One region of the Paraburkholderia sp. RL17-337-BIB-A genome, then DNA from elsewhere that is predicted to be linked to it. Evidence: predicted binding sites of a transcription regulator. Region 1 holds the regulator's gene; each other region holds the start of a gene.

Region 1 (4,159 bases):
ACGGTGATTCGCTCAAGCAATAGCGCTCGCCAAACGATCACTCGTTCAGGTTGACCGCGTTGAGCTTCCACGTGAACAATCCTTCGCGCCGAAAGATCGCTGAATAACGCGCATCGCCAGCACCATGTTGATAGGTGACGACGAACTCGTTCAGGCTGCGATAGCCCGCGGTTGTCTGCGGCGGTTGCGGTGGCGTTGCACTGTTCTCGCCGCTATGGCCGCTATTGGCCGCACTGTTTACACCATTGCCCGCGGCGGGGGCTGCAGGCACCGATGCAGGCACCGCGGCGTCCGGCGAATTTCCAGCGGCAGGCGGCGCCGGCGGCCGCTCGCCCGGATCGCCGCGCGGCGGTATGCCGTTCAGCAAAGCCGCAACGCCGTCGGGTGTTGCATAAGCATCGACCAGTGGACCGATCAAGGCCACGCCGATCATTGCGCCAATGGCGGCCAACGGATTGCCGCTGCCATGCGCGTCGAGCCGCCGCGATAACAAGCCGGTGACCTGCTGTTTCAGGCTCTCGCGCAAGGCGGGGAAGTCGACGTATTCATTGACGGTTTGCGCATCACGCGCATCCGCCGCGCGTTTGAGGTTATTCAGCGCCATGTAGGGCGACGCGTAACCGAACCCCAATGCGGCGATCACCGCAATCACAATCAATGTGACGATTAGAGGCCGGGTTGCGCTGCGTCTGGTGCGTGTTGAAACTGCCATCGAGTGGGATTCTCCGTCAGGTGTGATCTAACGTGGACCGCGGCCACGCGAAAACGATCCCAGACGATGTGCTGTGGAGGCGGTACGGCAGCCGAAAAAACTTCGCGCCGCATAGCTGCATATCCGCGCGCCGCACAACGGCATTGGAGCGGAGGGCTCGCCCAGTGCTGCTCATGCCTCGAACACCGCGCCGTGCACATTGGCCTCGTCGGCGATACAGCGATCGATCATGCGGCATACGGCGTCGACCGTGCCGACCATGATCAGCCGCGACGGCCCGTGATAGACCCGTACCGGCGCGCGACGCGCCGGTTCAGCCGTATTCAGCCCTGAATTCAACGACACGCGAGCAAATGCAGGCAACGAGGACGGCAAGCTCGATCCGCTGGCGGGCGCGTCGAACAGCGACGGAGCACTGGCCGAGGACGGCTCGATCAGTGAGCAGGGCACCAGCTTGCGCAAATGGCGCAAACGACCGAACTGGCGAAAAGGCAGCAGGCGGGCAAGGCGTTCCATGAGTCTCTCCAGGCGATTCAACGTTGGGGCAGCGTTCGGGCAGCTTTGAGGCAGTTTCGAGGGTGGCAAGGGCGGCTGGGGGCCGCTTTGAGGCAGCCCTCAGGCAGCTTTTGAGCCAGCTTCGGGGCGGCGCAGGAGCGAGTGGTTAGAACTCGCCCGGACGGATCAGCCCGACGGCGATACCTTCGAGCGCGAATTCCGCACTGCCGGTTTCAACGAAGATGTTGTCGTAATCGGGGTTCTCGGCAATCAGCTCGATACCGTTCGGCCGACGCTTCAACCGCTTGACCGTCACGTCGTCGCCAAGGCGCGCGATGATGATCTGGCCGTCTTTGGCTTCGGTTTTTTTCTGCACCGCGAGCAAGTCACCGTCGAAGATGCCCGCGTCGCGCATGGACAGTCCGCGCACCTTCAGCAGGTAGTCCGGCTTGCTCGAGAACAGCGCCGGGTCGCACGCGTAGTGCTGCGAGATATGTTCCTGCGCGAGGATCGGGCTACCCGCGGCCACGCGGCCGATCAGCGGCAACGACAGTTGCATGATGCTGGCGTGCGGCAGCGTGAACTGGTACGGCGAATCTTCCGCGCCCGTTAGCAGGCGAATGCCGCGCGATGCGCCGGCCGCGAGTTCGATCACACCCTTGCGAGCCAGCGCCCGCAAATGTTCTTCTGCCGAATTGGCCGAGCTGAAACCCAGCTCTGCGGCGATCTCCGCGCGGGTGGGCGGAAAGCCGGTGCGTTCGATGGCCCGGCGGACCAGATCGAAAACCTGCTGCTGTCGTGCGGTGAGTTTGGTCATGGGGCTACTGTATGGATGAACAGGTGACTGTATTTTTATACAGTATTCCGCGCAATTCAAGCTTTACTTTAAGTTCGTGACGCAGGGTGGCGTTCGAGCGTCGGATTCCGACGTCTAAACAGCCGTTTTCGTGCCGCAACGCCTTATCCAGCCGTCATTACCACTTTTGCGTATTAAAGAATGAGGAAACATTATTTTTAATGATGAAAGCCCTTCGATAGACTGGGCTCCGAGTTGGCGCTCATGTGCACGTGACCGCGACGCAAAACAACACCACACGCTGTTTCAGCGGACCACCACGCGGAGAAAGTTGGCAATGAATCATCAAGGCACGGGGCTGGCAGGCAAGACCAAAAAACTCATCGCGGCGCTCGCATTCGGCGCGGCAGCGGCGCTCGGCGTCATGGCGCAGGCACATGCAGCCGACACGACGCTGCTGAACGTGTCGTACGACCCGACGCGCGAACTGTATCAGGACGTCAACCAGGCATTCGGCAAGGAATGGAAGGCGAAGACCGGCGAGACGATCACCTTCAAGCAGTCGCACGGCGGCTCGGGCGCGCAAGCCCGCTCGGTGCTGGACGGTCTGCAGGCGGACGTGGTGACGCTGGCGCTCGCCTACGACATCGACGCATTGGCTAGCAAGGGTCTGGTCGACAAGGGCTGGCAAAAGCGCTTGCCGGATAACGCCTCGCCGTACACGTCGACAATTGTGTTTCTGGTGCGCAAGGGCAACCCGAAGCACATCAAGGACTGGGACGATCTGATCAAGCCGGGTGTGTCGATCGTCACGCCGAATCCGAAGACCTCGGGCGGCGCGCGCTGGAACTACCTGGCCGCATGGGCCTATGCTGAACATCTGCCGGGCGGCAACGACCAGAAGGCCAAGGACTTCGTCGGCAAGCTCTACAAGAACGCCGGCGTGCTGGATTCGGGCGCGCGTGGCGCGACCACCAGCTTCGTGCAACGCGGTATCGGCGACGTGTTGATTGCGTGGGAAAACGAAGCGTTCCTCTCGCTGAAGGAATTTGGTCCGGACAAGTTTGAAATCGTCGTGCCGTCGGTGAGTATTCTGGCCGAGCCGCCGGTTGCGGTGGTGGACAAGGTGGTCGACAGGCACGGCACGCGCAAGGTGGCCGAAGCGTATCTGAACTTCCTGTACAGCGAGCAGGGTCAGGAAATCGCCGCGCGGAACTTCTACCGTCCGCGTTCGAACAAGGTACCGGCTGAGCTGACGGCCAAGTTTCCGAAGCTGAAGCTGTACACGATTGACGATTCGTTCGGCGGCTGGGCGAACGCGCAGAAGACGCACTTTGCCGACGGCGGCGTGTTCGATTCGATCTACTCGCCGCAGTAAGCCGCGCTTAGCCGCGGATAGCAATAGACAGCTGGATCCGCGCCGTTCGGCGCGCAAGGTATCACCCCGCCACGAAGCGCGCCCCCCGGGGCGCGCTTTTTGGCGAGCCAGGCGGCCGAAAAAAGAGCCGCCGGCCTCAACCCTGAAGAGTACTCAGCATGACGACGTTGACTTTCCGAAAACCGAGCGCGTTGCCCGGTTTTGGCCTGACACTCGGCATCACGGTGGCTTATCTGAGCCTCGTGGTGCTGATTCCGCTTGCGGCGGCCTTTCTCAAGACCGCGACGCTCGACTGGCCTCAGTTCGTGCGCGCGGTGAGTTCGCCGCGCGTGCTCGCGTCGTATCGCCTCACGTTTTTCTCGGCCCTCGGCGGCGCGCTGATCAACGCGGTGTTCGGCTTTCTGGTCGCGTGGGTGCTGGTGCGCTATACGTTTCCGTTCAAGCGCATCGTCGACGCGGTGGTCGATCTGCCGTTTGCTTTGCCGACCTCCGTGGCCGGCATTTCGCTCGCGGCCGTGTATGCGGGCAACGGCTGGATCGGGCAGTTCCTCGAACCGCTCGGCATCAAGATCGCGTTTACGCCGGCTGGTGTGCTGATCGCGCTGACCTTCATTGGTTTGCCGTTCGTCGTGCGGACCGTGCAGCCGGTGCTCGAAGAGTTCGAACGTGAACAGGAAGAAGCCGCGGCGTGCCTCGGCGCGTCGCGCTGGCTGACGTTTCGCCGCGTGGTGTTGCCGGCGGTATTCCCGGCCTTACTGACCGGCTTCGCGCTGGCGTT
Region 2 (4,159 bases), 1.5 Mb from region 1:
CAACTCTGGTCGTCCGCCTGCGCAACGAAATAGTCGCGCGTCACCAGCTCACCATCAAACCAGCCGGCTTCGATGCGTTCGCCAGGTGACACCATCCGCAGTGGAGAACCATAGAAGGGACGATGCTGACGCATCAACAGCCGTACCGGGCTGTCCAGCATCCAGGTTGGTCGTGGAAGACCCAACGGAAGCGCTTCCTGCTTCGACTTATGCGTTACCGGCACCCAGCGGTTTGCAATTTCAGGGCGATGGTCTGCAGTCGGCGCTGGCCGAAGGACATTCTCTTCTCCGAGTCGCGCAACGAGTAACTCGAGAAGGCGTTCATGGTCTTCCTTTGAGCCGCCGGGCTCCGGGAAGAGCGTGTCGGAAGCCGGCGCCGCAGATTCTACTTTCGATGCGTCGAGTCTCAGTGCAATGACCGGTGCAGCCAGCTCAATTCGATGCAAACGCTCCTTGAGCAGCCGGACAAGATGCTCCTCTTTCCACGTCGGCTCGCCCAACGCGATGTCGATGGTTGTCGGCTCGATGGCGTCGCGCCCACGTTCATGCTCCAGCAGCAGCTTAATAGCCGTGACCGCCAATTGCTTGGCGCAAAGCCAGCCGCACAGTTGCACGATGAGTCGATGCGCACCGAACACTGCGCCGTCCGCATGCTCAAGACGGTCTGGCATTTCGATGCGTGCGGAAAAAGTGGGTGGCAGCTCTAGCCAGTCGAACAGTTCGGGAGCTGTGCCGAACGCGCGGTCGAGCGAATCGAGCAGATGTTCACCACATCGCCTCTGAAGGCCGGCGCGTGGCAGGCGTCGTACGTCGGCGATGGTTTCGCAGCCGAGCCCCGAGAACCAATCTCCAAACGGGCGAACCTCGGGAACCGCCATCATCGGCAAAGCGGCCAGCCGTTTCTCGAGCGATGCCAGTTTGAGCACGCGTCGGTTCCCAAACTTTGCGAGTAGCCATCCACCCTGGCCGGTGGGCGCAGCGCTGATACGCGCGGTCAGCCCGAGTGTCCCCAAGACTGACTTCGCTTCCCGGCACAATGCAAGCAGCCCACCAAAGAGTCGCAGACTCGCGCCGACTTCAACCACGACAGTCGCTTCGTCAAGCAAGGCGACCTCAGGTGAAAACCGCATCAGGGCGATGCCCACCTCCCGCCGTGCCGCGGCCTCCCTGGCCGCATCGCGCTCGTGCATCTCCGTTTCCGGAGACAGTGTCAGTACTCCACCGCGCTTCATCCCGAGGCGCACGCCGGCTGCGCGAGCCGCGTTGTCGGTAATGACCACTTTGTCTTTCTCCAGGACAGCACTTCCGTGCACGGGCTCAGATGACCACTTCGGTCGGAACACCTCGAGTGGCAACTTCGGCAAGTGGACGGCGAGAAAGACGCGCATGTCGGGAAAGCAGTACAGGAGTGGGTTGAAGAGGAATCGACAGAGGCTCTGCGCGGGCGGGCCCTCGTCGTTTCACAATGTGAACGGTCAGACCGTCGGCTGATGGTCTTAAAGCGAGCCGCAAAAGCGCGGGCGAAGAATCCTGAGCGGCGGCCAAAGGCCTGACCATCACGAAAAGCGTCTCGGATGATTGCGCAGCCAAATGGAGGCGTCGAAGCGATGAGGCCTGCGCGTATTGCGTCCAAAAGATGAGCGCGCTGCAACTGCCTGCCCGCAGAATCTGCTCCGCTGACCAGAGCGCATCTGCGGTCTTTTGCGCTTTCACCCGCAGCACCTGTTCAATGGGAAGTCCGATGTAGCTAAGTCCGAGTCCGTCTGGGGTATGCGGCGGCTGCACGAATGCAACGGGTCGATTGCCCGAGCCGCTGAGTGCCGGGCGCAGCAACCGCAATTCGCCCACCCCAGCTTGCTGGACCATCAGGTCGATGAGAGCTCCAACCGGCCAGCCCCCACCGGGAAGTTCAGCAGACAACGCGGGATAGCCGGTCTCAACGACCCGCCCACGGCCGCGCGCGAGCTGAGACGCACGCCACAGGGACGGATGTATCTCTTCGGCAGTAGCGCTAGCAGTAGACATGCGGCATCGAAAAAACCTGTATATTTATACAGTATCGTACACGCAATTCTGAGATAGTGAACTGACACTTTTCATCGGGAGCTGAATCGTGGATGCACGCGTTCGCAAGGTCAGCCATCCGATGCCGGAGGTGGCAACATTCATGTCAGCGATGCGTAATGCTTTCGGGGACGAGTGCGTCGATAATGCGGTCCGGCGCGGCAAAGTTGGTGAGCCGACGTTTTATGCGCGCGAGAATGGATGCACTGTTGGCACAGCAAGTCCGGCGAACGACAATGTCTGGCGCGTCAACGCCGACATACGAGACCGGCATTATTGTCCCGGGTGTGACGGCCGGTGCGTCGGCCAAGCAATTGGTTGCAAAGAGTGGCTGCAACGAACGGCCAGCAAGGAGAAACCGTGAAAAGAATTGGATTGGCGTTACTGGCAGCGACGATGGCGCCGACAGCGTTCGCAACTGGCGGATATTCGGAGATGTGGAATCCACCAGAGGCGCGCGCGACCGCACCACACAGCGTCAGTGCCACACACAACCTGGTAACTCGTCGGCATGTCGCGCCCCATGCACTGAAAGTGCACGCACGCCGCGCGCCGACATCTGCAACCAGGCTCATGGCGAAGCAACACCCCATGCAAGAAGTCGTTCCAGCGAACGAGCCTGACATGTCGGACATTCCTCGCCAGATAACTCCCGAGGGAAATGTGCTTCGCGTGAACTCGCGCGGAGCATCGGTAAAGGTTGGGCGCTGATGGAGTCGGAAAGCTATCGCGGCTACAACGTGTGGGGCCACGCCATCCTTCAGCAGGAAGACATCCTCCAGCCGGAACGTTATGCGGGAAGCGGGACCATTACTAAGAGCGGTAAGCTAATCGAAGCATCGGGCGTCCTCGGTCATTTCGACAGTGAAGAGGACGCGCAACATGCTGGCTTGGATTGGGCCCGCGCCTGGGTCGACGCGCACGGGTGAGGCCACGGCCTGGTCAGCAAGCTTGCACTCACACTGCTGCATCAGCAGACCTTGTAGGTGCCATATGAGCGGTACACGCAGCAATCACCGAATTTCCGGCCTGAGCATCATCACGCGTTCAAAAGGCGTCGTGCCGATGCTAGCAGCACCTCGATGGACACGGGCTTAAGGCAAAACCCATCCCATACTGCTGTGTCGCCGGGCCCCGCATGGTCAGCGCTTGTAAGAATCACAGGAATTCGCGCAAACTCTCGTTCTCGCTTCAGATGGTGGCAGAACTCAACGCCATCCATTATCGGCATCGACCGGTCTGTGATGATGAGGTCGGGCTTTTCTTCGTTAGCGGCAATAAGCCCCTCACGACCATTGCTAGCGGTCACGACTCGATAGCCTTCAAATTGAAGGATGCGTTTCCACGCAGTCACAATGGTGAGTTCGTCATCCACGACAAGAATGGTTTTCATCTTTGCTGGCTGTGAGTTTCTGGGAGGCGTCGGCATGGCATTCGTCAGGCATCCTGCCTGCTAACGGCCCGATAATCCACTTTCATCCTAGGCGAACCAAAGACCACAAGGCGAAACGGCAGGGCCTCTCCGGTAACCGTCTGTAAGTCGCCGTGGACCTCTCAAAAGCTTGGCCCGCACGGCAGGAGCCAGACTGCTGCATCGGAGGGCGCCTGACGTCAACCGCCTGGCCAGAAAGAAGCGTCTTCACCAACGCGTCGAACATCTGCCGGTCTCCGGCTCGAGCATCGCGTTCAGCGACCGTCAGGACCTGCCGCGACAGCGTGACAGCATCGTCCTTCCGGTGGCTGACTCTGGCCTCGGACAGACGTATCACAACGCGACGTCTCCCAGGTAGAATGCAATCAGAAAAAACGAGGCCCATTCCCGTGGGACCTACTGAGCGAGAGAACAGCACAATGAACCCCACAGGTGCAGTGCCGTTTGGTTTCGGGCCGGCTGACGCGCTCATTCGCGCGTTTGCAGACGGGTCGTTAATTGTGGCGACGTACGACCCGGAAGACGTGTTGCGTTATGCGAGCGCTGCGTTTAAGAGGGCGTTTAAACTCGACGCGGTCGAGGGAACGATGACGTTTGCCGACCTGATAATGCGAGGGGCGCGAAACGGTATCGGCCCGATAATAGATTGTGAGGACACCCGGG
Region 3 (4,159 bases), 520 kb from region 1:
GCCGCCTCCGGACGGCCCCAGAAGAATCAGGTTGGCGCCGTTGCGCAGCCAGCCGTCGCCAGCGCAAAGCGCCGAGACGTGCGCTCTCGACACCATCGGCACCGCGTCGAAATCGAAGTTCTCCAGCGTCTTGCCCGGCAGCAGCCTGGCGTCCCTGAGGTGACGTTCGATGCGACGTCGATCGCGCTCGGCGATCTCGTGTTCGGCCAGCGCCATGAGCAGCGCGCGCCGCGGGCCAGCCTTCCGTGTCGGAACGCTCGGCAAAGCTCGACCAGATCTGCTTGATGGCGGGCAGCCGCAAATCGTTGAGCAGCAGCGACAGGCGGGTGGCGTCGAATTCGTGATTCATGCTGCCACCTCCATTTGCAGGCCAAGCAGGGCCTCGTAGTCGCGCAACGAAGGCAGCTGGACGTTCACCTGCGGCAGGCTCGCGGGTTTCGCTTCGAAACGGGAACTCAGCGCGTGCAGATCGGGCAGTTGCCCGTCGGCCAGGCACTGCTCGAGTGCCTGCGCCAGTTGTGCCTCGCAGTTGCGCTCGTGGGCCAGGCTGAGCAGTTCAACCATGGTCTTGCATGCCGCACGCTCAGGCAGTTGCTCGCACAGGCGTTCGAAGGTCAATCGATAGGCCTCACGCGGAAAGACCTGATCGCGGTAGACCAGGTTGAGCAGCGCCATGGGCTTGCGGCGCAGCGCGTGGATGATGTGCCGGTAGTTGACGACGTGGCCGTGCTTGCCACTGGGACCCGGACGGCCGCGCTGCAGCGTCATCAGGGCGGTGCTGCCCAGGAACAGTTCCAGCCGGTCGTCATACAGCCGCACGCGCAGTCGATGACCGATCAGCCGGGACGGGACGGTATAGAACACCTTGCGCAGGACAAAGCCGCCGGTGGAGCTGACGTACACACGCGTTTGCTCGTAGTCCGTCGTGCGCTGCGGCGGCAGTGGCTGAAGCTGCGGGCGCTCGGCCTCAATGCGCTTGCCATTGCGCGCGTTGATGCGACAGACGTGCTCGTCGATGAAGCGGCGATAGGTATCGAGGTCGTCGAAGTCTTTACTGCCGCGCAAAAGCAACGCATCACGCACCGCGTTCTTGAGGTGGCCGTGAGGGCTCTCGATGGAGCCGTTCTCATGGGCAACGCCGCGGTTGTTGCGCGTAGGCTGCATTCCGTAGTGAGCACAGAGCGCTTCGTAACGCGTGGTGAGATCGTCGCGCGCTTCGCGTTCGAGATTGCGGAACGCCGCCGACAGGCTGTCGCTGCGGTGCTCGCGCGGTGCGCCACCGAGCACCCACAACGCGTTCTGCAGCCCTTCGGCCAGCGCGACATAGCTCTCGCCGCCGAGGATGACGTGAGCGTGCTCAAAGCCCGAGCAGGCCAGCCGGAAATGATACAGACGGTGGTCCAGCGCGACACCCGCCACGGTGACGCCCAGGCTGTCCATCTCGGTGAAGTCGGACAATCCGAGGCGACCGGGCTCGTGCACCTGGCGGAACATGACGTCACGCTCCTCGCCATGGAGTGCCCGCCAGTCGCGAATACGCCGCTCGAGCGTGCGACGCACGTTGCCCGGGAGGTCTGGATGGCGCCGAAGCATCTCGTCCAGTACGGCCACGGGCCGGATGCCGGGAGCGGACTGGAGCAGCGGGACGATCTCGGCGTCAAAGATTGCTGCCAGGGGATCAGCACGGCGACGCGTGCGTGGCGCCTTCTTCTTCGATGGCGGTCTTGGGTCCTGTTCGATGCGATAGGCAGTGGCGGCGCTGAACCCGGCGCGTGCGCCTGCCCTGGTCGGTTGTTCCTTGCTTCTGTACTTCATATAGAGCCTCATCTGGTGGTCGTTGACGTGACGCCCGGGCACCGTAGCCTCCCGTGAAATGGAAGGTTCCTTCATACCCGATCCACCGCGACCACCGACAAGGCTCCCCGACGACGGGGGGACTGTTCGGCGCGGCGTGGCGGCAGCGGTTTCCCCCCCCCCCCCCCCCCCCCCCACGCCAGTTCTCATCCTGATTGACGCGCTGTTCTCATCTTGATTGACGCGCGATAGCCTCGACAGGCCGGATCAAAAATGCCAGCGATGCCGACTCCTGAGCCGCCACTTGGAGACGCCGAACCTTATCGGCGCGCGCATTCGGCAGCCATACCAGCACCGCGCCGATGCCATCCTGCTTCAATGCCTGAGCGGCGGCCCACAGCGCCTGGTCTTCACCCGAGCGTATCCATAAGACACGCTCGACATCGATACCCCAAGCCCTCAGTGCCGAAGCACAGGGCTGATAAGGGGGTGCTACGAGCATGACGTTTCGTTCGGCGTGTGCCGTAAGATGCCGAAGCGCATGGGCCAGCAGGCGTAGTTCGCCAACTCCTTCGTGCTCAATCAATAACTCCGTCAGGCCGCCGGTCGACCAGCCCTGTCCCGGCAGCAGTTGATCCAGCGCGGCATAGCCGCTGGAAATCACCCGGGAATCCGCCTCGGCAAGCTCATTGCCCTGCCACACCTGACGCCTCAATTGTGACGACAACGTTGTCGTCATCAGGTGAATCGCTGCTGCCATAGTCACGCTCGTTCATAGGGAATGCTCCGCCCCGCCCGGCGTCGGACAAGCATAGGGCGGCAACGTTTCACTGTATATTTATACAGTATTTCGAGATGAATGTTAAGGCAGAGGGATGCAGCGAAACGCGCAGGAAGGAAATGTAGAGAGGTGTTGACGCTGCTTTTCTGCAGGTTTTTCGCCTACGGGAGAACTGTCACGTGGCATTGCTGCTACGCGAACAAAACCAGAGTTAGCGTGTTGGGAGGGATGGGAGCGTAAAGCCTAAGCATGTATGCCGTGGATACGAGCCAGAGTTGGCTGGTTTTGACGAGCGCCCGCCAGATCGGGAAGGGGCAATGCCGGCGAAACGGGAGCGCATTGGGCAGGATCGCGCGGCGATATTTCCGGATTCAGCCATTGTGACGAACAAACTGACGGACAGTTGCCGTGGTCCCGATGTGGGCGTGCCATCGTGGATGGTCATGACACGGCGGGGGCGAAGCTGCGTTCTGCGTCGGCTTATCTGGAGCTGACGCAGAACGCACTGCGGATCGGGAAGGAGTGACGCCGGAGCAGTGTGAGCGCATCAGCCATGTCGCGCGATGTTTCCAGATCCGGCCGTTACGACGGATGGACCACCTGGGCGAAGTGCCGGCGTGAGCGTGCCATCGCAGTCGTGATGGCACGGCTGGAGGCGAAGGCCCGTTCTGTGCCTGTTTTTGCAGACGGTAAACGCAGAAACCCCACCTTTTGGGGTGGGGTTTCTGTTGCTGCAGGGGAGCCTGACGATTACCTACTTTCACACGGGAATCCGCACTATCATCGGCGTGGAGTCGTTTCACGGTCCTGTTCGGGATGGGAAGGGGTGGGACCGACTCGCTATGGTCATCAGGCATGACTTGTTGTCGCACTGCTCGTGGAGCAATACAACCAATCTGGAAGAAGTAGTTTCTGGTGATGCTCACCAGGGGTAAAGCTGTTGGGGTTGTGTTGTTTCTGGCACAACACGTGATCTCAACCGTGGCGTAGTAAAACACACCGGTTATAGGATCAAGCCTTACGGGCAATTAGTATCAGTTAGCTTAACGCATTACTGCGCTTCCACACCTGACCTATCAACGTCCTGGTCTTGAACGACCCTTCAAGGGGCTCGAAGCCCCGGGGATATCTCATCTTAAGGCGAGTTTCCCGCTTAGATGCTTTCAGCGGTTATCTCTTCCGAACATAGCTACCCGGCGATGCCACTGGCGTGACAACCGGTACACCAGAGGTTCGTCCACTCCGGTCCTCTCGTACTAGGAGCAGCCCCCTTCAAATATCCAGCGCCCACGGCAGATAGGGACCAAACTGTCTCACGACGTTTTAAACCCAGCTCACGTACCTCTTTAAATGGCGAACAGCCATACCCTTGGGACCGGCTACAGCCCCAGGATGAGATGAGCCGACATCGAGGTGCCAAACACCGCCGTCGATATGAACTCTTGGGCGGTATCAGCCTGTTATCCCCAGAGTACCTTTTATCCGTTGAGCGATGGCCCTTCCATACAGAACCACCGGATCACTATGACCTGCTTTCGCACCTGCTCGACTTGTCGGTCTCGCAGTTAAGCACGCTTATGCCAT

The links. Region 1 encodes LexA, which represses DNA repair genes until DNA is damaged. Its sites were predicted from a motif close to ACTGTATNNNNATACAGT; they were not measured.
Region 2: imuA (translesion DNA synthesis-associated protein ImuA) is a predicted target of LexA. The motif match lies at 2,041-2,058, and genes of this name have one in related genera.
Region 3: imuA (translesion DNA synthesis-associated protein ImuA) is a predicted target of LexA. The motif match lies at 2,624-2,641, and genes of this name have one in related genera.

Annotation. Positions count from the first base shown of each region.
Region 1 covers NZ_JARESY010000001.1:2,618,867-2,623,025, reverse strand. The annotation lists gene P0D84_RS11785 (DUF2939 domain-containing protein) at 38-712, opposite strand; gene P0D84_RS11780 (hypothetical protein) at 884-1,228, opposite strand; gene lexA (transcriptional repressor LexA) at 1,374-2,024, opposite strand; gene P0D84_RS11770 (sulfate ABC transporter substrate-binding protein) at 2,341-3,381, shown strand; gene cysT (sulfate ABC transporter permease subunit CysT) at 3,540-4,159, shown strand, end outside.
Region 2 covers NZ_JARESY010000001.1:1,074,099-1,078,257, reverse strand. The annotation lists gene P0D84_RS05095 (Y-family DNA polymerase) at 1-1,388, opposite strand, end outside; gene imuA (translesion DNA synthesis-associated protein ImuA) at 1,318-2,025, opposite strand; gene P0D84_RS05085 (hypothetical protein) at 2,775-2,993, shown strand; gene P0D84_RS05080 (response regulator) at 3,104-3,457, opposite strand; gene P0D84_RS05075 (GGDEF domain-containing protein) at 3,916-4,159, shown strand, end outside.
Region 3 covers NZ_JARESY010000001.1:3,140,889-3,145,047, forward strand. The annotation lists partial or broken gene istB (IS21-like element helper ATPase IstB) at 1-349, opposite strand, end outside; gene istA (IS21 family transposase) at 346-1,857, opposite strand; gene imuA (translesion DNA synthesis-associated protein ImuA) at 2,024-2,554, opposite strand; rRNA gene rrf (5S ribosomal RNA) at 3,317-3,429, opposite strand; rRNA gene P0D84_RS14105 (23S ribosomal RNA) at 3,583-4,159, opposite strand, start outside.